DNA from 4 places in the Bacteroides sp. OM08-11 genome. Region 4 is predicted to be linked to each of the others. Evidence: riboswitches for the same ligand, from Rfam matches in the RefSeq annotation. Region 4 holds a riboswitch; each other region holds the start of a gene.

Region 1 (5,909 bases), on a different contig from region 4:
ACTTTTTGAACCGGTAGATACACCACCTGCCCCCAAAGTATAACTAAATCCATTATCTTGAATTTCGTTACGCAAACGGCAGCAGCTGCTCAGAGAATCGGCATTATCACTCATATAGGTAAAGAACGAATGTCCTTCAGCATACATTTCTGCCGTGAAATCACCATACTCCTTATCCAATACATCTCCATCTTTTGTTAGTAGCGCCATGGTTTCTACCGGGAAGGTAAGTACTGTTTTAGTACGTTCCTTATTGAACCATTTCATAAATCGTTTCTGCAACCAACTTAATGAGCTCCAGTCAGGTTTACTACCGTCTGGAAATACAAAATGTTCAAAAAGGCTATTGAAATAATATTTATCATAATAAGCTACGTTCCAGAATACAGCCTGAAAATTCCGGGCACCCGTGGGCTGATTAATGGAATAGACCACTTGTTCGAAACAATCCGTAATTACTTTGTCTATTGTTCGTTGCCTGGTAGAGAGATCTACAACTTTATCAGCATGTTTATAATAATCTTTACCGAATTCTTTACCAACAAAATAATTCATATACATCAGAAACTCCGGTGTGGCACAAGCTCCGCTTAACATGCTGGATACGATAAACACCATATTGATAAAACCTCCACAGAAAGATTTCAAATTTGTAGGTGCCGTTGAATTACCACCGATCGACATAGTGCCACTTATCAGCCATGGATACATGGTGATACTTGCACAATAATTCGCCAGACTGGTTTCATCATTTTTATATATAAAGTGGTTATTCAGTAATTCAATATAACGGTCAGAGATTTCTTTGCCATACATATCCTTCAGGCGATCAGTCAGCAGGCGACGATTTAAACGAATAAAATTAGCTTTAGGCAACTCACCGATTAAAGTAGCCACATTCTTATTCTCGACATTGGCGTTGGCATCATACTTACTTCCTGTGGCAGGATTGGAAGCATCGCAATAGTCCAACAAAAAACGAAGTTTATCACGTACTTCCCGATCTTCCAAATGTTTCTGGCGGTATAACATAAACGATTTGGCAACAGCATAATAATGTTCTGCCATCAATGCTACTTCTACTTGATTCTGAATTTCTTCTACACTGGCTCCGTCATTGATACTCACACGACTAAGTATATTGGTAATGACATCCTGTGTAGCAAAACTACCTACTGATAAAAATGCCTTACTGATGGCATTTTTGATTTTGTCGAGTGAGAATGCTTCTTTCTTTCCATCTCTCTTGACGATAAAAGTCTCTGAATTAATCATATCTATAATTTAAGATTTAAAAATTATTTACGATAAATTCAAACAACAATGCGCAGAATACAAGTAATAAAATGAATCTTCAGCGGACTCGTTCTATAGCTTTTCACCCGAAAGCATTGAATGAATGATCAGTAAAATATGGCAGGTCTTCTGACTGACTTCTGTTGCAACGCCTTCCCGGTTATTTTTATGACCAGTGGCTATAGATAGGTTACAACATTCCTCCACATAAGGGAGACAAAGCTTACAGCTACGGGGATAGTTCCTGACTTTCACAGGATTCCCTTTTAATTCCTCGTCATGCTAAGATGATTTGGAAACCATTTTCATAGGACAAAGATAACAAGAAAATTTGCAATGCAATGAAAAGAAGAAGAAAAAATATTAATACCTTTTTTCTGTAAGATAAAATATTTTAGAGAACTTATTTTTGCTCAGATATAGTTTTTTAATAACTTTGCAACACTTTTTGGTTTCGTTCCTTTCTGAATAACACGAAAAGAACGGTGAAAAGGGAATCAGGTGTAAGTCCTGAACAGACCCGCTGCTGTAAGTCCTTTTAATTCTTTGAATATACTTTGCCACTGTCTGCTAATCAAGATGGGAAGGCGTTTCAAAGATGGACAAGTCAGAAGACCTGCCAAAAATAACATAGTTTTAACGCTTTCGGGGAATAAAGCAGTAAAACAATGAGTCTGGTAATTCTTTATCATTCATAAAGAAATCATTTCTCTTTGTCTATACTCTTTTCTTTTCGGAAGCAAGTCAATGAATATTATGTATAAACTAACGACTTGAAATGAAATTCTTCACATACATTTTGTTTTGCATAACCTGCATGTGCCAAGTGGCAACAATGGCTCAAAATAAAGTAGTTTTATCAGGAACAGTTACCGACAGGCACGGCATTCCTCTTCCACAAGTAACAATTGCTGTTGAAAACACTACTATTGGAACATATACGGATGATAATGGCCGATATTCGCTACCCGTTACACCAGGCAAATATACTCTTGTTGTATCTTTTATCGGTTACCAGACATCGAAACGTACCCTCAATCTCCAACAAGATAAAAAAGTGAATTTTATATTAGAAGAGAATTCTGTTGTGCTCAACTCTGTTGAGGTATATGGAAAGAGCCGGACACAGAAAGTAAAAGAAGGAGCTTTTGCTGTCAATGCCCTCGATATAAAACCAATCATTAATTCTCTGAATAACCTTAATGATTTAGTGAACCGGACAACAGGTGTCAAGGTAAGAGAAGAAGGTGGAGTCGGTTCCGATTTCGACATGTCCATTAACGGGATGTCCGGTAATTCTGTACGTTATTTTTTGGATGGAATTCCACTTGATACGAAAGGAAGCGGTGTTTCATTGTCAAACCTGCCGGTAAATATTATAGACCGAATTGAAATATACAAAGGTGTAGTACCGGCTAACCTAGGTACAGATGCACTAGGAGGAGCTATCAATATCATCACCAAACAGGAAAAGAAAAACTATTTGGACTTATCCTATGGCATTGGTTCATTTCATACACATAAGGCAGACTTGAACGCACAATTTATAGAGTCCAAGACTGGGTTGATTATCAAACCGACCTTCGGAGTGAATTATTCCAAGAACGACTATACGATGAAAGATGTTGAAGTATGGGATGAAGACAGCCGTAAATATGTATTAGTGGATCGCAAACGCTTTCATGACGATTATTTCTCATTGTTGGGACAAATAGAAGTTGGCTTTACCAATAAATCATGGGCGGATGCTTTCTTCATATCCGGTTCATATTCCAAAGTTAATAAAGAATTACAAACGGGGTCTGTTCAGAGCAAAGTTTATGGTATGGCGGAACGGAATACGAATGCTTGGAATATGTCTGCACGTTATCGAAAAGATGATTTCATAATAAAAAACTTACAATTGAATGCACTTTTTTCACAGACTTGGGATCATTCGTTAACGGTAGATACCGCATATCGACAATATGACTGGAATGGTGATTATATTCAAAGTTCACGAAGTGAAATTATGGGACGGGGGCGACTGATGCGCCATTACAAACGTCCACTAACCATTGTACGTACCAATTTGGACTATCATTTAAATGACCATCACAGTCTTAATCTTAATTATTTGTTAAATCGTACGGGAAACAACAGATATGATGAAATTGATGCCGATTTCGAATCTACTAATGACGTATTATCCAAACATGTATTAGGCTTATCATACAGTCAATCTTTCTTTAATGAAAAAATGGAGAATATATTCTTCATAAAGGACTACGTCAATCACTTGAACATTAGACAAAATGATTTACCTAGCATCACAGGCTCTGATATTGTAAAAGGTTCACAAACCAAAAATTATTGGGGATATGGAATAGGTTCACGTTTTTCCATATTAGATCCTTTTTCTATTAAATTTTCTTATGAACATAGCGTCCGTTTACCTATTGCCCGTGAATTACTGGGTAATGGAACTACTATATATGCCAACGTAACCTTAAAACCCGAGAGTAGTGATAATATCAATTTAGGTATTTTTGGAACTTGGCATCCAGTCGATGGACATACCATTTATTATGAAGCCAATGGTTTTATTCGTTCCGTAGACGATTATATCCAAGCTGTCGTATCACCTAAGGAAGATGGAACCATGCAATATGATAATGTTCCGGCTGTACACATCAAAGGAATAGAAGGAGAAATACAGTATAACTGGCAGAATAGGTTACAACTTTCCGGAAACATCAGTTATCAGGATGCACGAGATCAGAAAAAATATAAAACAGATGGAAAACCCTCTGCTACTTATAATAACCGTATACCCAATCGCCCTTGGTTCTTTAGTAATACAGAAATAAATTATACTTTTCACAATCTGCTACTTCCCCAAAGTAAATTCCGTATGGGATGTAGTTATCAATGGGTACATTGGTTCTACCTTTCGTGGGAAACCTATGGTGCCATAGAAAGTAAAGCACGTATCCCGGCACAGCACATTTGTAATGCCGCTTTAACCTACTCATGGAAACAAGATAAATATAATATTTCTGTGGAATGTACTAACTTCCTAAACAAGACGCTATACGATAATTATAAATTGCAAAAGCCCGGTCGGACACTCTTTGCTAAATTCAGACTTTTTATTCATTAATTTATCACATAATAATAATTAAAAATGAAAGATTTGAGATTTTTAGTCGGCATGTTAGTCATGATGATGACCATTACATTCAGTGCTTGTTCGGATGATGAAAATCCGGCACCTATTCCTGATCCTGATCCGTCGGAAAACAGTTATCATTTTGATATTTGGATTGCCGTGGACAAACACGGCGGCATGGGACGTGATGTAAAGACTTTAGTCAGAAGTGTATCTTCTTTGGAAGCAGATCAACCAATCATAGACTTTGTGGGCGAAGGTACGGAAGTAAACTCCAAACTGACACTGGAAAACATAATTAAAGGTGCATATTATTATCAAGTGCCTGTAAGCGGTGACCGTTTCGGTAAATACACTTTATCAGATAATCAAATTAATATTATTCAAGAACAGAAATTCAAGAATAATGGTAACACATATTCTCCTCGTAAATACACCCACGCTTGGATGCCGGATAATAAATTGATCATTATGGCTGCCAATGGAGATGGTACAGAGATTATTTATACCCTGCTCGATGCTTCCAGCATGGAAATCCTTAAAGAAGGTACATTGGATATTCAAGTGCCAACAGGCTCAGCGTCGTTTACGACCAGCGGAATTTTGACCTATCGCGAGAAAGATAACAAGCTGATCTACTTCTATTACGGAAAAGCTAAAAAAGGCGCTTTAAACTCTACTGCATCAAAAGTGTTTACTGCTGTAATCAATGCTTCCACAATGGCTGTGGAAAGTAATATGCAAACTACCAAAATAGACGAAATGGTAGGTAGTGCTTATGGGGAATTGTTACAGAAATGTGTAGCTTTTGACGAAAGTGGCAACCTCTATCTCGCCAGTCTGTCAAATGATGCAGATAAAGTGGAAAGATCTCACCTGTTAAAAATAAAAGCTGGAGAGAAAGATTTTGATCCCGACTACGATGGTTTCAAGACTGATGGCAAATTGCTTTCCATTGAATATTTAGGTAATAATAAAGTACTTGCTTATGCCCGTGAAGATGAACTTGGTACCAGTATAGACAGCTATAGCCATTATTATGCAATCATAGACCTGACAAATAAATCATATACACGTCTCAGTTATAACGGAACTGATCTGCCATACAGTAGCGGACGTTTCTCCCAACGTACTGCCATAGCTGGTGGTAAAGCCTATATTGGTGTCAATCCGAAAGACAGTAATCCCTGTATTTATATCTACGATATTGCAACCGGTACTGTAACTAAAGGCAGGGAAATTGCAGAAGGTTACTATTTTGAACAGATCCGTGTCTTGGAAGATGAACAATAATTTCCTTTTGATGTTCTTACAACTTTCTCTTTTTACAGTTTGTATGGTGAAAGAGGAAGTTTTATAACAGCCGCCTTCTCGCTAGACTTCATATTGGCGAGAAGGCGGTTCTGCTATCGATACACTTCGATATTACTGTATATGGAGCATAATAGTAGAAATACTGTAT
Region 2 (5,909 bases), on a different contig from region 4:
TCTATAAGATAACCAAAATAGATGAAGAAACCTTTGATGAGGTGGCTGGCGATGCCGATACTCTGGCAGGGCTGTTGCTTGAGTTGAAAGGAGAGTTTCCTGCACTTCACGAGAAAGTTACTTATGACCGTTATGAGTTTGAAGTTCTCGAAATGGATAACCGTCGTATCTTGAAAGTGAAATTCACAATCAATTCAACTCTTGACTGATAACGTGCCTCTTTTTTTTCAAAATACAGAATTTGCCTGCCGGTGGGGCATTTGGAAAATGGATGAAACACTGGAAGAATTGCTTGTTTGTCTTCCTCATCAGGAATATTACAGGCAAAGTATGCAACGGTTTGCTGCCGGTCATCGTCGTTTGGAATGGTTGGCAGTTCGTGTGTTACTGTATACTTTGTTGGGAGAAGAAAAAGAGATTGCTTATTATTCCAACGGTAAACCTTATTTGCCGGACAATTCTGCTTCTATCAGTATTTCGCATACCAAAGGATATGTTGCAGTACTGTTGGGACCACCGGGGAATGAGGTTGGAATCGATATTGAGCAATACGGTGAACGGGTGAGGCGTGTATCGCATAAATTCATGCGTGATGATGAAATTCCGGAAACATTTCAGGGAACTGATATTTGGTCTTTGCTGCTTTACTGGTCGGCAAAGGAAACGATGTTTAAATGTATGAATGCTTCCGAAGTCGATTTCCGGGAACATTTGCGTATTTTCCCATTTACGGTAGACCGACAAGGCATTTTCTCCGCTGAAGAATATCGTACAGCAGAGAAAATGCACTATTCAATTCATTATTATATATATCCGGATTTTGTACTGACTATGAGTCTGTAAAATCACTGTTTACAGTCTTTCTAACTGTATGGTGAAGTGGCGCATCAATGGAGCTTCCCATGCGATACGTATTCCATGCTTAATGCTTTCGCGTTTATCATATACGTTTTTCAGGGCGGCAGCCACCACATTCATGTGATTGTCGGTATATACCCGGCGAGGAATAGCCAAACGCAACAAATCCAAGCCGTCGAAGCGGTTTTCACGAGTAACGGGGTCACGGTCGGCAAGCAGATAACCGATTTCGCAACCACGGATACCAGCTTCCAGATACAGTTCAATGGTTAAGGTTTGTGCCGGAAATTCTTCTTTGGGAACATGAGTCAGAACTTTGGGGGCATCTACAAAGATGGCGTGACCTCCTGCCGGACGTTGGTAAGGTATCCCGTATTCATCCAACTTTTGAGCCAGATATTCCACTTGGCGTATACGGGTTTCGAGGTTATCGAATTCTGTGTTTTCATCCAGACCGATGGCAAGCGCATTCATGTCACGACCATTCATACCACCATAAGTGAGGTATCCTTCAAATTGTACACAAAAACTTTTAGCCCCTTCATACCAGTCTTTCCGGCGGGTAGCGATAAATCCACCCATGTTTACGATACCATCCTTTTTGGCACTCATGGTCATACCGTCAGCAAGGGTAAACATTTCACGAGTAATCTCTTTAATGCTTTTTTCGCTATAGCCGTCTTCTCTCATTTTTATAAAATAAGCATTTTCGGCAAAGCGTGCAGAGTCGAATAATACAGGTTTGCCATACTTATCTGCAACAGCACGAACTTCGCGTAGATTTTGCATGGAAACGGGTTGCCCGCCGGCCGTATTGTTGGTGATAGTAACAATGATAAACGGGATACGGTCATTGTGTTCCTGCAAAGCTTTTTCCAGTTTAACCGGATCTACATTGCCTTTGAATGGAATTTCCAGTTGTGTTTGTTTGGCTTCGTCAATGGTACAGTCCAATGCCGTTGCTTTACGTCCTTCTATATGTCCTTTGGTAGTATCGAAGTGAGAATTTCCGGGAACGATGTCTCCCTCGTGAACCAAATAGGAGAACAGTACATTTTCTGCAGCGCGTCCCTGATGGGTGGGGATGATATATTCAAAACCCGTCAGACGGGTGATGACTTCTTTTAGTTTGAAGAAGGAAGTGGCACCGGCATAACTTTCATCACCCAACATCATTCCTGCCCATTGACGGTCGCTCATGGCACCCGTACCGGAGTCGGTGATGAGGTCGATATAAACTTGTTCCGATTTGAGTTGAAAGACGTTATAGTGGGCTTCTTTCAACCATTGTTCACGTTCTTGGCGGGTACTTTTACAGATAGGCTCCACCATTTTGATTTTCCATGATTCGGCAAATGGGATTTCCATAATCTTTTCTTTTTAGTATTTGACAATAGGTCATTGAAAAGTAGGTTAATTACTTTTTGTGTGCCGAATATAATTATAAAATAGCTATAAAACAATATTTGATCTTACTTTTTGTAAAATAAATGTCCGGGCGAAATCACTTCGACCGGACACTATTCAAATAAACTTGGCAGAGTTTATTGTAATTTTACTTTCTCTGAATCAGGTTTGATGAATGAAATGATGTGGACGATTTGTCCGGCTTCATTAGACTCAACGCTTTTTCCTCGAAAGCAATGATAAATGGTTGCATGGCAGGTCTTCTGACTCGTTTCTGTTACAAACACCTTCCCGGAAGCATGCTTCCAGTGGTATAGAGAGTTGTTGTCTGTAACATTGCATGAAACTTACAGCAGCGGGACTGTTCAGGATTTGCACCTGATTCCCTTTTAATTGCCATCTTTGAAAGAAAAAATGGCAAACCAATGCGTTGCAAAGATAAGAAGAATTTGGGAGAAAACAAGTTTATGAATATATTAAATGTCAGTGGGATGATACCGTTGGAAAGATGGTACAAATCCGTTCATAAGATAGTTTTTGTACGCTAAAGGAGATATTAACCTCATAATTAAGCTTCGTCTCAACCGCCGGGATATATATCTTGGCGGCTAAGATGGCCATCTCGGCAGCTGAGATTTGCATCTCGGCTGCTAAGATATAGTTTATCTTTAGGATGGTGTGCTTTTCTCCTGATGAGAATATATATTTATCAGCAGATTGATATACGTTTTTCAATATAGTGGGGTATATTGCCTGATATGCATCAGTATTTCTCTTTAGCCAATGTGAACACGAACTCCAGTCCTCCGCCTTGGCTGTTCTTGGCGGATATTGTTCCTCCATGTATGATGACGGCGTTTTTTACGATAGCCAATCCTAGTCCGGTACCTCCAAGTTTGCGTGAACGTCCTTTGTCCACCCGGTAGAAACGTTCGAACAGGCGGTTCAAATGTTCTGGTGATACGCCTACTCCGGTATCGGCAAAACTGAAATAATAAAAGTTCTCATCTTCACGGAAACAGCTGATATGGATGTGGATATGCGTTCCCGCATATGCAATGGCGTTATCCGTCAGATTACGGAAAATGGAATAGAGAAGAGAATAATTGCCTCGCAGTTGTATGTTGGGTTTTAAGGAATTGACAACAGTTATTTGTTTTTCTTCCAACTCTAAAGATACTTCGTTGACGATGTTGGTCACCAGCATGCTGATGTCCACTTTCTCCATGTCGATCATATTGGCGGCTTCGTCCATGCGTGTCAATACCGAAATGTCCCGTAGCAGACGGCTCAGACGGTTACTTTGAGCATAGCATCGTTCCAAAAAAGTCTGCATTTTCTCTCGGGAGATGGTTTCATTGTTTACAATGGTTTCCAAATATCCCTGAATGCTGCTTACGGGCGTTTTCAATTCGTGGGCGATGTTCTGAGTCAGTTGCCGTTTCATCCGTATCTGTTCTTCTTCCAGAGTAATATCATTGATGGAAATCTCGAAACTTAAATCCTGAAAGATAATACACTCCACAATAAAGATGCGTCCGTTTTTATTGATATTGACGGACATGCGTTTCTCTTCCTTGCCGGACGGACGTTTTTGTGCCTTGTTGATGAAATCCGTAAGTTTCTGGAATTCACAGATAGCGAAGATTTCTTCCGTTGTTTGCAGGTTGGAGTCAGAAATCAGATTGCTGTATTGGGTGAACAGATTGTTGACAAGTATTTCTTTTTTGTCTTTGGTGAATACCCCTAAACCTTCGCGTGAGGTCTGCAAGTGGGTAATCAGCTTTTCACGTTCGATGTATAAGGCTTCCTTCGTCTCACGTAGACGCTTGTATATCTGGATGATATGTTGGGATATTTCTCCCAATTCATTGTGTGGAAATGCTGATTGCATATCCATTTCTACAGGCTCGTTTTTATCGGCGCGTTTGGCAAACTCGCGTAGATGATTGATTGCTGTTCCGAGCTTGGAGGTGAACTTGTAAAAAACGAACATTAACAGCAGCGTTACAATGACGGTAAACCATATGTAGTGTGGATCTGCTGCCAGGCTGTTTATCAGATTGACATTGTAAGGCAATGCCGAACGGATAATATAGTTTTTATAAAGTGTGGCAGAATAGAAATAGGGCATTCCGGTAGTCTCGGAAGTTCGGCGCAAGTCGTATCCTTTTCCGCTTTTTAATGCGGTTTGTATTTCCTGGCGATTGATGTGGTTGTTGAATTGGCTGTGATTGATTTTATTGTAACTGTCGTACAATACGTCTCCGTGCAAATCCACAATGGTGACACGCAGGTCTCCGGCTATATATCGGGATGTGTAATTATCCAGCAGGGGAGTCCACAGGCTGTCGGGAATGTCCCGTATCTCTTGCTGCAGGCGTTCGTTGTAGTCTTGAAGTTGCGTGTCAAGTAATTCTACCTTGTATTCTTTTTCCCGTTGATACTGATAAGCGATGAAACAAATGGCGAATACAAGAAACAACGAAATTACCGAAAGGAATAACTTCCGGCTGAAAGACAAAAAATGTCCATCGTTATTCTGCTTCGAAACAATATCCATATCCTAAACGAGTTACAATGCATTTACCATAAATACCGATTTTTTTGCGCAGACGGGTAATGTTTACGTCGATGGTACGGTCTAGAACATATACCTCGTCACTCCAGATACGACCCAAAATGTCTTCACGGGAGAATACACGTCCTTTGTTTTGCAGTAATAGGAGTAGAATTTCGAACTCTTTTTTGGTGAGTGGGGCTTCTTCTCCATTTATACTTACTTTCTTTTTGATGATGTCCAGCACCAGTGTCTGGTAAACGAGCTGTTCCGGTATGTGCTCCGTTTCCTCCTGTTGTGTACGGCGTAACACGGCTTTGACGCGTGCAGCCACTTCGCGTAACGAGAATGGTTTGGATATATAGTCGTCGGCGCCCAGGTTGAACCCTGTTACCGTGTCGTTTTCTGTATCTTTGGCTGTAATGAATATGATGGGGACTTTGGCGGTCTTTTTATCCTTCTTCAGCATACTTGCCATTTTAAATCCGGAAATTTCCCCCATCATTACATCCAGTAATAAAAGATTATAGCTACTGATGTCCATCTTCAGGGCTTCTTCGGCAGAATTGGCCGTATCTACTTCGTAACCTTCGTTCTCCAGGTTGAACTTTAAGATTTCGCACAAATCTTCTTCATCGTCCACTACTAAAATCCGGTAATCGTTCATTGCATTTTTATTTATATGTGATGTGGAACTGACAGTTCCTTTATCACAAAGTTAAACTTTATTTCTTTTCTTCGACAAAAGTGCAGTGATTTTGTTACGGGAAAATGAAATAAGTGTTACATTATCATTACATTTGTAGTGAAGGATGTGGTTGGGAATTTATTTTCCAGTCATTCTTTATATTTTCAAACTATAAATGACTGGTTGTACTATGAAAAATTATTGTAAAAAAACGTTATGGAGTAAGATTATATTGGGTATCCTGGCTACAGGATGTATGATTTTTTTGTTATATCGGAACGAATCGCGATTATGTAATGAACAAGCGAAAACAATATTTAGGAAAGCATTAGTACAAGAATTGCAAAAACGGGATACTGTATCTGTTTTTCATTGGACTAATAAAGAAACAACACT
Region 3 (5,909 bases), on a different contig from region 4:
CTAAAGCAATTTCAGGAGCATCTATCCCGTTCAAGTCGCTATTTGCTTGTTGGGCAGCGCCCAAACCGGGAGTATTGGTTACGGCACCGGAAAGAATGCCTACCATGGTAGTAATGGGAATACCTGTAAAGAAATGAAGTATAATGGTAATCAATACACTAACAAATACGACTAACACAGTCAGCATATTCAGAGTGAATCCACCTTTTTTAAAGGCGGAAAAGAAACCGGGTCCAACTTGCAAACCGATAGAATATACAAATAGTATTAAACCAAACTCCTTCAGAAAGTGAAGTAAATGTTCATCTAAATTAAGATTGAAATGTCCGAATATAATGCCTACAAATAATATCCAGGTAACCCCCAAAGAGATACCGGCAATCTTCACTTTCCCCAGCATGATACCGAAAGCAATGACTAGTGATAAGATAAGTACGGAGTGTGCCACTCCTCCACCCCATAGATGAGGATATCCTTCGAACAAATTTCTTAACAATTCCATAAAATCAGCATTTTATATGTTTTAATAATTAAAACTCAATAATATATCCCCGCAGAAATCACTTCTCCGGGGATACCATTCACACATTTTTTTAATAACTATTTATAAAGGCATGTTACCGTGTTTTTTCGGTGGGTTACTTTGGTTCTTATTATGAGCCATTTCTAATGCCTGCACCAATTTGTAACGGGTGTCACGCGGCATAATAATTTCATCAATAAAACCACGTTCAGCAGCACGATAAGGGTTAGAAAATTTTTCCTTATATTGCTCAATTATATCTTTTTTCTCTTCGGTAGAAGCTTTTCTATAAAGGATGTTTACAGCACCTTCAGCTCCCATTACAGCAATTTCTGCTTGTGGATAAGCTAGATTTACATCAGCACCAGTCGGTTTACTGGACATCACAATATACGCCCCTCCATACGCTTTGCGTGTAATCAACGTTATTTTTGGAACTGTCGCTTCTGCATAAGCATACACGATTTTTGCTCCGTGACGAATAATGCCATTATGCTCCTGCATTGTTCCCGGCAAAAATCCCGGTACATCCTCAAAGGTTATTAATGGAATATTGAAGCAATCACAAAAACGTATAAAACGGGCAACCTTATCAGATGCATCAATATCGAGTACTCCAGCCAGATACGCAGGCTGGTTGGCGACAATTCCTACTGAACGCCCGTTGAGACGGCCAAAGCCAATGACTACATTCTTGGCAAAATGGGGCATTACTTCAAAGAAATATTGATTATCCAATACCGGCTCTACGACATCCTTAATATCATAAGGCATATTTGGATCTTCCGGAATGACTGCTTGTAAAGCTTCTACCTGACGATGAATATCGTCCGTACAGGGTTTGAAAGGTGTATCTTCCATATTATTGGATGGCAAAAAACTTAGAAGTTCGCGAATACTCATCAAAGTTTCTTCTTCGTTATTACACATGAAATGAGTCACTCCACTCTTACTGCTATGTGTATAAGCACCACCCAATTCTTCTTTATCCACTTCCTCATGAGTTACGGCTTTCACTACATCTGGCCCTGTAATAAACATGTGACTTTGTTCTTTTACCATAAAAATAAAATCAGTCAATGCCGGAGAATAACAGGCTCCACCGGCACAAGGACCAAGAATTGCAGATATTTGGGGAATGACTCCTGATGCTATTGTGTTCTGATAGAAAATGGAAGCATATCCCGCAAGGCTATTTACACCTTCTTGAATACGCGCTCCTCCCGAATCATTCAATGCAATCACCGGAGCACCATTTTTTAGTGCCAGTTGTTGCACCTTGACTATCTTAGTCGCATTCATTTCACTCAATGAACCGCCGTGAGCTGTAAAATCGTAAGCATAAACAAACACAAGCCGACCATCTATTCTACCGTAACCACTCACCATACCGTCACCGGCTATTTGTTTTTTTTCCATACCAAAATCGGTACAACGATGATTTACAAATTTATCCAACTCATTGAAAGTCCCTTTATCCAGTAAAAAGTCAATGCGTTCACGTGCTGTCATACGACCGGAAATATGTTGCTTTTCTATTTTCTCTACCCCACCACCCAATGAGGCACGTTTATCCAGTTCTTCAAACTGTTTATATATATCTTCTCTATTCATGGTTATTCTTCTTTAATAAGCTCCAATTCTATCAAAACCTGATTGGCATTTACCGGTTCATCTTCGTTCACCAGTATATTTTTTACTACACAATCCGCACTCACTTTGTAGTTACTTTGCATCTTCATGGCTTCCAATACTACGACAATATCTCCCGCAACCAATTGGTCACCAACATTCACAGGAATACTTACGACTTTACCCGGCATGGGAGCTATAATCTTATTATCCTGTTTCTCATCCGCACCTTTTCTCATGCGCAGATACTTGGCTTGCGTATCTACAATATCTACATGATATGAACGGTTGAGCATACTTACATCATAACTCTTCCCTCCTTCTGCGCGCACTATTCCGGCATTGAACGAATTACCGTTGTGTAGAATAGAACAGCTTCCGTTTTCTGCCATTACAATATCTACATCATATGGTTTACCATCAATGGTTAACTGTACTTTATTTCCATTTTTACTGACCAGTGTAACATCTGCTGTCCGGTCTCCAATATGTATTTCCATTTTCTTATCAATCAATTAAATTCTCAGTACACCCTTCTGCAATCCGAATTCTCTCCAGCGACTAATAGGGCGTCCGTCTGGAAGTTGTCCCGACGTATTTTCTTCCAGATTAACCAGATAATCTATATAAGCGGCAATCATGGCAATATTTTCCAGTTCATTGTTAGTTGTATTAGTGCGAACCAACATGCGGGCATTTTTTCCAATAAACAAGGTATTATACTCGCCTTTCACAAAGTCCGGTACATACATGATACGTTTCAGATAAGCCAGATTTGTTTTCAATCCTGTTATCTTATATTCATACAACACGCGTCGCATACGTTCGATGGCATATTGGCGGGTTGTTGCCCACACTATCAATTTACCAATCATCGGATCATAATAGATAGGTATTTCGTACCCCTCGTACACATAACTATCTATACGAACTCCGATCCCGTTCGGTTCCGTCAGTTGTTTGATGATACCCGGTGAAGGCATGAAGTTATTTTCCGTATCCTCTGCACAGATGCGGCACTCTATCGCATGACCACGTTGAAATAAATCTTCTTGTTTAAGGTGTAAAGGTTCGTTATTAGCAATCCTGATTTGTTCTTTTACTAAATCTACGCCAACCACCTCTTCTGTAATAGGATGTTCTACCTGTAACCGGGTATTCATTTCAAGGAAATAGAAATTCCTGTTTTTATCCACTAAAAACTCAATGGTACCTGCACCGGAATAACTTACAGCTTTGGCCGCAGCAACAGCCTTTTCTCCCATCTCTTTTCGTAGATCTTCAGTGAGAAAAGGTGACGGACTTTCTTCCACAATTTTTTGATTGCGCCGCTGTACCGAGCACTCGCGATCGAAAAGATGAATTACATTCCCATGATTGTCGCCCAAAACCTGAAACTCGATGTGATGAGGTTCCTCTACAAACTTTTCCAGATAAACCGTATCATCACCGAAAGATGACATCGATTCGGAACGGGCTGTATTGTATGCTTCCACAACTTCATTTTCACTATGAATAAGCCGCATACCTTTGCCACCGCCTCCCATAGATGCCTTCAACATCACTGGATAACCTATCTTATTACAAACACGTATTGCTTCTTCAGCATTCTGTAAAGGTCGTTCTGTTCCGGGAACTACCGGTACCCCGGCGGCAATCATTCGTTTGCGGGCAGCGATCTTATCTCCCATAGCTTCCATCGTTTCAGCCGAAGGACCTATAAAAATAATACCTTCTTCCTTACAACGACGTGCAAAATCTGCATTTTCAGACAGAAAACCATATCCGGGATGGATGGCGTCTGCTTTACTGAGTTTAGCCACAGATATTACTTTCTCAATATTCAGATAACTATCTTTAGCTGTAGTTCCACCTATCGGATAGGCTTCGTCAGCGTAGGCTACATGATGTGACGTACGGTCGGCATCTGAAAAAACGGCTACGGCAAGCATTCCCATTTCTCGGCATGAACGCATAACACGCAAGGCAATCTCACCCCTGTTGGCTATCAGTACTTTTTTTATCATTTCGTTTTTGCTTAATATATTGGGGATTTTTTCCGCTTCTGTAAAATGCATCTTTTACTTCATCCAGACAGCGCGGACACAAACAGTCCAGATAATTCTCTTTTAAATACATACGTTGCTGTAAGTCCAGCTGTACCGTTGTACAATGACATTGCGTTATATTGTCGTGCATACACTGGAATGTTGCACCACAACGTAGACATACCTTTTTCATAGGCATCCCTTTTAAATTTTAATGTTAATCTAATCTTTCGGTCTGTCTTCCTAACCCACGAGCAAAGGCAACCTTTAATGAATGGCAGGTCTTCTGACTAACTCCTATCTTGAAACCTTCCCGATATATAAACACAATATCAGTGGTAAAAGTTCTTTTTCAAAATATTAAATAGAGCTTCACAGCAGCGGGACTGTTCGGGATTTACACCCGATTCCCTTTTAATTCGGATGACAGAATAGTTCATCCGAAGCCAATTCGGCGACAAAGATAAAGGAAAATCTAAATTAATTGAGAATAGATTTATAAAAGTCTTTTCTTTTATCACAGGTATTGGTTGTTTATTAGAGGGAGATTTTATGTTTGCCGTTTAAAACGGTATGTAATGTCATTGAAGATGCCATTATCAATGCGATATAGCCGTTGGTTGGTACGTTCAGACTTCAGACCGCCAAGGCTTTCAACATACGGACCTAATTTAATATACCGGAAATACTTTGTATCAAAACCGGCAGGTAACTCAGGTTTACCTGAATACCATCCGACTTTAATAGTAAATCGATTAGAAAGAAATAGAGCCAGTCGTTCCACTTCGGCAGGTTCGGCATCCCCACCCATAAAACAAACACAAGTGATAGAATTACCATACTTTTCAAGAAGTGCCGACAGACTCTCTTCCGTCAGTGACTCTCCAACATTCTTCATTAGATAAGCACTATGGCAACCCTTACATTTGTTGGGACAGTTGGAAATATTGATTGCCAACGTCACCTCATCCGGTATTTCTTGAAAAACGATATCATAATCAGTGTAGCGGAGCATAATATCTTCGTGCAGCCTCCTTTTGCCGTGGTTGTGAGAAATTACTTACGCGTTTCATATAACCTATTATACGAGTCAGATAATCAACATTATTACTATGGCACTTCGGACACTCTTTCAGGTATCTTTTATCTATATGCTGGCAATCGTTACAAATTGTATTCGGAATATTGAAAGTAAAGTAATTACATCCTTCACTTGCAGCCACACGAAGTAATTGCCTATATTGTTCCTTGCTCAAATGTTCCTCCAAATTCATGTGCAGTGCCGAGCCACCCGTCAAATGTTCTATATAACGACGACCATGCAGACGGAACTTATCTACGATATTCAGCGAAGTATCTTCCACAATGTAAAAATAGCTGTTATAACAATCACGGAATGTCTCGAAACCAGCTTCTTTATCCCATTTGGCATGTTTCACACCCACATTTTCAGCAGGAATCATTTCACAGTTGAATAACAAATCTTTTGTACGATATTTCTTATTATATTTTTCAATAATACTCAATATTTCCTGTACAAAAGCTTCATACTTGGGATTGTCATTAATATCTATACCCATAAATTGCGCAGCTTCCACCAAACCATTCACACCGATTGTCAAATATTGACGTCCCATATTGATATAACCGGCATCAAACAATGGAAGCATACCCTTGTTTTGTAGTTGTTTCAGGTTCTCATTGTA
Region 4 (5,909 bases):
CCGCTACAAATATCCATACCTGCATTGCGGGCAGCCTGGAGCGTGTGTAGTTTTTCTTCCTGTGTGTGGGTACTGCATAAAGTAGGGAAATAAGAAGGTGCTGTCTCCAGGTTACAATGATATCGTGTAATGCCGGCTTCGTGCAGAACCCTTAACTCGTCCTCATCCAACAGGCCCAGTGAAGCACACAGCTGGATAGACGAGTGGCGGCGCATGTGGCGCACCGTATCGCAAAGTTGTTCAATTTGTTGGGATGAAGGTTTGCGTCCGCTGGTTACGAGGGAGAAACGGTTGACATCTTGTTGTTCATTGTATTGTGCCTGTTTCAGGCATTCTTCAGCGGGCAGCAGGTTGTAGATTTCGGCTTTCGTGTGGTAGTGGGCAGATTGTGCGCACCATTTACAATTTTCGGGGCATCGTCCTGATTTTGCATTGATGATGGAACACATGTCGAATTCGCGCGGCGCGCATGCGACGGTAATTTCGTGTGCGGCGGCGTACAGCGCTTCACGATCGGCCATATTGGCCAGCCAGACTGCTTGGTCGGGCGATATGTCTATGCCTGACAATATCTGGGCTTTTAATTCATTTGTAGTCATAATTTGGATATAATAGGGGAGAGTCTGAACCGAATTTTGCTTACGCAGCGAACTGTCTGCTACATTTTTCCGCAGGTAGCCAATCGTGACTTGGCGGCCTATGCTGGCAAATGCGGCATAAGTTTTCCGGCTCCAGCGGCGGAAGCGTATCGTCTTCTTATTGGCTTGTTTTTTATGCATGGTGTTCAGAATCCTTCGTTATAAATTCTTTTCGTGGCACAAATGTAGGAAAAATATTCTGATGGGATGCCGTCTATAGAAGTTAATTCAAAATTCACAAGAAAGACTTGCCGGGAAACTAAGCCGTTAAATTCCCGGATTGTAGTTGTAGTTCACGGTTTTGTTTGCTTTCAGTGACGCTTGTACGTCAATCAACCGTTGGTTACTGCTGCCACGGAAGTAAAGGCTCTCATCGCGTAGCTCTTTTCTGAATTTGCCGTCTACCAGCACATCGATATATTCCAGTAACTTTGCTTGCCGAGGGTTACGTAACAGATTTTCAAAGGTATATCCCGTATAACACCATATGTTTTTCCGGCTTTTGATTTTGATGGCCGATGCCAACTCTGTAAAACCTTCCGGCTGGAACATCGGATCACCGCCGCTGAAGGTCACATCCGCAAAATTGTCGGCAAGTACTTTTTTCAGGATCTCGTCCGTACTCATCCAGTATCCGCGATGGATGTCCCATGATTCGGGGTTGTGGCAGCCGGGACATCCGTTAGGACATCCGGCTGCATAAATAGCGGTACGGAAACCGGGACCGTCTACAGTAGTATCTTCTAATATGTCGAGAATAGAAATCATTTTTTCAACGATTAATGATGAGTGATACGGTCGTTTAACTCCGCAAGCTTGGCTTGGTTCCAACGATCGGTAGTACCTACCAGATAGCCAGTGATACGTTGTAACTTGTCGATATGTCTGCTTCCGCATTTCGGACATTCTTCCAGATTGGCAGTAGAATTTTCGTATCCGCAGTCCAGGCAACGGTTACGGTTGTGATTGACAGAGCCATAACCGATATTATAACGATCCATCATATCTACCACACGCATAATGACTTCCGGGTTGTGCGTGGCATCTCCATCCATCTCTACATAAAATATATGCCCGCCGCGCGTCAGTTCATGGTAGGGAGCTTCCACTTCAGCTTTATGACGGGCACTGCATTTGTAATATACAGGTACATGGTTGGAGTTGGTGTAATAATCACGGTCTGTGATACCCGGAAGGATACCGAACTTTTTACGGTCTATCCGGGTAAATTTGCCCGATAACCCTTCGGCCGGAGTGGCCAATATGCTATAATTATGCTGGTATTGGTCGGAGAACTGATTGCTGCGGTCGCGCATGTAGGTCACGATTTTGACTCCCAGCTCCTGAGCCTCTGTCGATTCGCCATGGTGTTTTCCAAGTAGTGCAACCAGACACTCGGCCAAACCGATAAAACCGATACCCAATGTACCTTGATTGATAACCGGGGCAATGCTATCGTTCGGTTTCAGCTTTTCGCTACCTATCCATAGGGCAGACATCAGCAAGGGGAACTGTTTGGCGAATGCAGTCTTCTGGAATTCCATACGTTCGTGCAACTGGCGTGCCGTAATCTCGAGCATGGAGTCCAACTTGGAGAAGAAGCGGGCGATGCGTTGTTCTTTATTCTCTATATCCATACATTCGATGGCAAGGCGGACGATATTAATTGTGGAGAATGAAATATTTCCACGTCCGATGGAGGTTTTCGGTCCGAAACGGTTTTCAAAAACACGTGTACGGCATCCCATTGTGGCTACTTCGTGTTCGTAGCGTTTGGGATCATCAGCTTTCCACTCCTCACTTTGGTTGAAAGTAGCATCAAGGTTCAGAAAGTTGGGGAAGAAACGGCGGGCGGTTACTTTGCAGGCAAGCTGATAGAGATCGTAATTACGGTCTTCGGGCAGATAACTTACTCCTCGTTTTTTCTTCCAGATTTGGATGGGGAAGATGGCTGTTTCTCCGTTTCCCACTCCTTGATAAGTACTTTTCAGCAATTCGCGGATGATACAGCGTCCTTCGGCAGAGGTGTCTGTACCATAGTTGATGGAGCTGAATACCACTTGGTTACCTCCACGGGAATGTATCGTGTTCATGTTATGGATAAATGCTTCCATAGACTGATGTACACGGGCTACAGTCTTGTTGACGGCATGTTGGACGATACGTTTCTCATCAGACAGTCCGTCCAAGGGTTGTGGCAGATAGTCCGTCAACTCCTTCTGATAAAGGTGGGAGTAATCCTTGCCATACAATTCCTCCAGGTTTTTGATTTCTTCAATATAACTTTTACGGACGTACGGAGCCAGATAGAAGTCAAAAGCGGGAATAGCCTGTCCGCCATGCATTTCGTTCTGAGCCGTTTCCAATGAGATGCAACCTAAGATACTGGCGGTTTCGATGCGTTTGGCAGGACGCGACTCTCCATGTCCGGCAGAGAAACCGTAGTTAAGGATACGATCTAACGGATGCTGTACACAGGTCAAGCTCTTCGTGGGATAATAATCTTTGTCGTGGATGTGCAGGTAGTTTTGGCTGACGGCATCCAGAACATCATCACTCAACAGGTAATCGTCTACAAACGGTTTGGTGGTTTCACTGGCAAATTTCATCATCATCCCCGCAGGAGTATCTGCGTTCATGTTGGCATTTTCACGAGTGATATCATTGGACTTGATATTGATGATTTCCAGAAAGATATCACGTGTCTTAGCCTTGCGGGCGATGCTGCGTTGATTGCGGTAAGCGATGTATTTCTGTGCGACATCCTTGCGGCTGCTTTTCATCAGTTCTACTTCTACCATATCCTGAATAGCTTCTACCGTCATCTGCGGCTCTCCTCTGAAAGAGATGTGATCGGTGATCTGATGAATTAACTGCAAATCTTCTCCTTTGTCCGTATGGAGCATGGCTTTACGAATGGCAGTCACTATTTTTTCTTCATTGAAACCGACAATACGTCCGTCACGCTTGATTACCGTTTGTATCATTACCGTTGCTTTTTTAGATTTTATTGTTTTACTTAATTGAGTGGACAAAGATATAATAGTTCTCTATATGATTTTCTTTTTGGAAAACTTTTGTGTGATTAAAAATGGTTAATATGTTGATAACCAAGTGTATTTGTTTGTTGAATGGAAAACTTTATTTTAAATGAGATGATTATAAGTAAACTTTAATGAAAATCGTATCATTCGATGATGTAAAATTGTTTTGAATTTATAAATGAAAAAAGAAAAGTCTACTTATGTGTTTTCAAATACTTTAGTTATATTTGTAGCGAATTGGTTTGCTTATGGCTTTCGCTATTTGCAATTAAAAGGGAAACGGGTGTAAGTCCCGTACAGTCCCGCTGCTGTAAGGTTTCATATTAAACATTTCAGTAATTACCTCCTGCCACTAATGGTTTTTCGATATTGGAGAATGATTGGGAAGGCTGCTCGAAATGGAAATCAAGTCAGAAGACCTGCCATTCTTTAGTGTTCTTTTGCTACTCGTGGGATAGAGCAGAAGGTGAATTTTTAATTTCAAAAAAGAACGATTATGGAAAAATTGTCTCCCCCGTTCAAAGTTGATATTGCAGGGACATTGTGGGCACCAGCTACATTGAAAGATGCATGGGCGCAGTATCAGAAAGGACAGATTAGTTTAAATACCTTGCAGGCCATCGAAAATGCTGAAATACGCAACCTTGTCGAACGTCTTAAATCCGAAGGAATGAAAGTCGTTACAGATGGAGGCTTTCGTAACCGTGATTTCCTTGAAGGCTGGGAAGGACTTGGCTATAAATCGCATACCGGTGATTTTGCATCCAAAGTTCTGGAATTGACCGGAAGGGTTAGCCTGTCGCATCATCCCATTCTTGATGATTATACTTTTCTGACAGGGATTGTTGTCGGGGATGTATTGGCGAAGCAGCATATACCATCTCCGGGAAAATTACTCACCAAAATTCTTCGTGAAATTGACGCTTTGCAGTTGGAACGGATTTATCCGGATATAAATGTATTGTCGGATGACTTGGCGGTAGCCTACAAGAATTTATTATCAGCACTCTATAATTTAGGATGTCGTTATGTGCAGTTTGATGGTGCGAAATCTCTTTTGATGGATGAGGCTGTCCGGCTGAATAACCGGGTGTTGCGTGAACGGCCGGACGGATTGTTTGTCGCTTTTCATGCAGCGACAGATATGCTGATACGGCTTCATGGAGCCGATGCATATTTTCTGAATTATGATTGCGGCATTTGCGACCGTAGCCGTCTGTTGTGGTTTGTCCGTGAAAAAGAAGCTGTATTTGGCTTTGTAATTTCCTATTATCCGGAAGAAGATGAGCTGGATGAGTTGCAGGCGAAAATAGAGGAAGTATTGAATTATATTCCATTGAAGCGCTTCACGCTTTGTCTGCCCGATGCGGATAGCCTTCTTCATCTTTCTGATACCGATGAAGAAAAACAGTGGCAGACGGTGAAACTGGGGATGGATATGGCAGAACGGATATTTTCTTTCTGAGATGCCACACCTTATGGAGGCAAATGCCACATCTTATGGGAGTAAATGGTGTATTTCATTGGAGCTAATCCTACATATATATACAAAAGCCTCGCATTAATTAATTTAATGCGAGGCTTTGATTATGTAGAGGGGCCGGCCTCTGTTTATCCGGCTTCCACTTATTTTATGACTTCCACTAATTTCTGTTGCAAACCGTCACCGTGCAAGCCGCGTGCAATGATTGTTCCGTCACCGTCAATCAATACGGTGTGGGGAATGCTGCTTACAGCATACAGTTTGGCACCTTCGCAATTCCAGTATTTCAAGTCAGACATTTGCGGCCATGTGATATTTAGCTTTTCGATAGCTTCTTTCCAAGAGTCGGCGCTTTGGTCTAAAGAAACACCTACAATCTCGAAATTCTTATTCTTGTATTGGGCGTATGCTTCTACCAGGTTAGGCATCTCGCGACGGCAAGGACCACACCAGCTCGCCCAGAAGTCAACGAGCACTACCTTACCTTTTCCAACGTAATCGGACAGTTTCACTGTCTTGCCTTCCGGTGTCTGCATTTCAAAATCTGTGAATTTCTGTCCTACAGCAGTAGCCTTCATCTTTTCAACGTTGTCTTTGATTTTGACGATGATTTCATCGTTTTCGTATGCGGCAGGAATTTGCGGCATCAACGGATCAAGATCGGCTACATCCATATAGTAGAAGTTCTGTTTCAGCAAATGTACACCTACCGGATTGGTGATGTTCTTCTGAATGCCTGCTTTG

The links. Region 4 has a riboswitch for cobalamin ahead of DXC10_RS13710 (cobalamin biosynthesis protein). Riboswitches for the same ligand answer to the same signal wherever they lie in the genome.
Region 1: another riboswitch for cobalamin. It lies ahead of nrdD (anaerobic ribonucleoside-triphosphate reductase); the one in region 4 lies ahead of DXC10_RS13710 (cobalamin biosynthesis protein).
Region 2: another riboswitch for cobalamin. It lies ahead of DXC10_RS08755 (tryptophanase); the one in region 4 lies ahead of DXC10_RS13710 (cobalamin biosynthesis protein).
Region 3: another riboswitch for cobalamin. It lies ahead of DXC10_RS14440 (cysteine-rich CWC family protein); the one in region 4 lies ahead of DXC10_RS13710 (cobalamin biosynthesis protein).

What each region holds. Positions count from the first base shown of each region.
Region 1 is NZ_QSTJ01000009.1:28,386-34,294, forward strand. It holds gene nrdD (anaerobic ribonucleoside-triphosphate reductase) at 1-1,275, opposite strand, end outside; cobalamin riboswitch at 1,398-1,615, opposite strand; cobalamin riboswitch at 1,729-1,935, shown strand; gene DXC10_RS14455 (TonB-dependent receptor domain-containing protein) at 2,075-4,438, shown strand; gene DXC10_RS14460 (hypothetical protein) at 4,463-5,740, shown strand.
Region 2 is NZ_QSTJ01000004.1:57,785-63,693, reverse strand. It holds gene DXC10_RS08765 (gliding motility-associated protein GldE) at 1-209, shown strand, start outside; gene DXC10_RS08760 (4'-phosphopantetheinyl transferase superfamily protein) at 214-843, shown strand; gene DXC10_RS08755 (tryptophanase) at 853-2,226, opposite strand; cobalamin riboswitch at 2,501-2,707, opposite strand; gene DXC10_RS08750 (ATP-binding protein) at 3,029-4,828, opposite strand; gene DXC10_RS08745 (response regulator transcription factor) at 4,803-5,492, opposite strand; gene DXC10_RS08740 (hypothetical protein) at 5,704-5,909, shown strand, end outside.
Region 3 is NZ_QSTJ01000009.1:22,366-28,274, forward strand. It holds gene DXC10_RS14420 (putative transporter) at 1-502, opposite strand, end outside; gene DXC10_RS14425 (acyl-CoA carboxylase subunit beta) at 605-2,137, opposite strand; gene DXC10_RS14430 (biotin/lipoyl-containing protein) at 2,140-2,655, opposite strand; gene accC (acetyl-CoA carboxylase biotin carboxylase subunit) at 2,671-4,182, opposite strand; gene DXC10_RS14440 (cysteine-rich CWC family protein) at 4,148-4,396, opposite strand; cobalamin riboswitch at 4,462-4,669, opposite strand; gene nrdG (anaerobic ribonucleoside-triphosphate reductase activating protein) at 4,754-5,218, opposite strand; gene nrdD (anaerobic ribonucleoside-triphosphate reductase) at 5,202-5,909, opposite strand, start outside.
Region 4 is NZ_QSTJ01000008.1:41,607-47,515, reverse strand. It holds gene bioA (adenosylmethionine--8-amino-7-oxononanoate transaminase) at 1-779, opposite strand, end outside; gene nrdG (anaerobic ribonucleoside-triphosphate reductase activating protein) at 906-1,406, opposite strand; gene DXC10_RS13715 (anaerobic ribonucleoside triphosphate reductase) at 1,418-3,625, opposite strand; cobalamin riboswitch at 3,904-4,124, shown strand; gene DXC10_RS13710 (cobalamin biosynthesis protein) at 4,179-5,147, shown strand; gene DXC10_RS13705 (TlpA disulfide reductase family protein) at 5,309-5,909, opposite strand, start outside.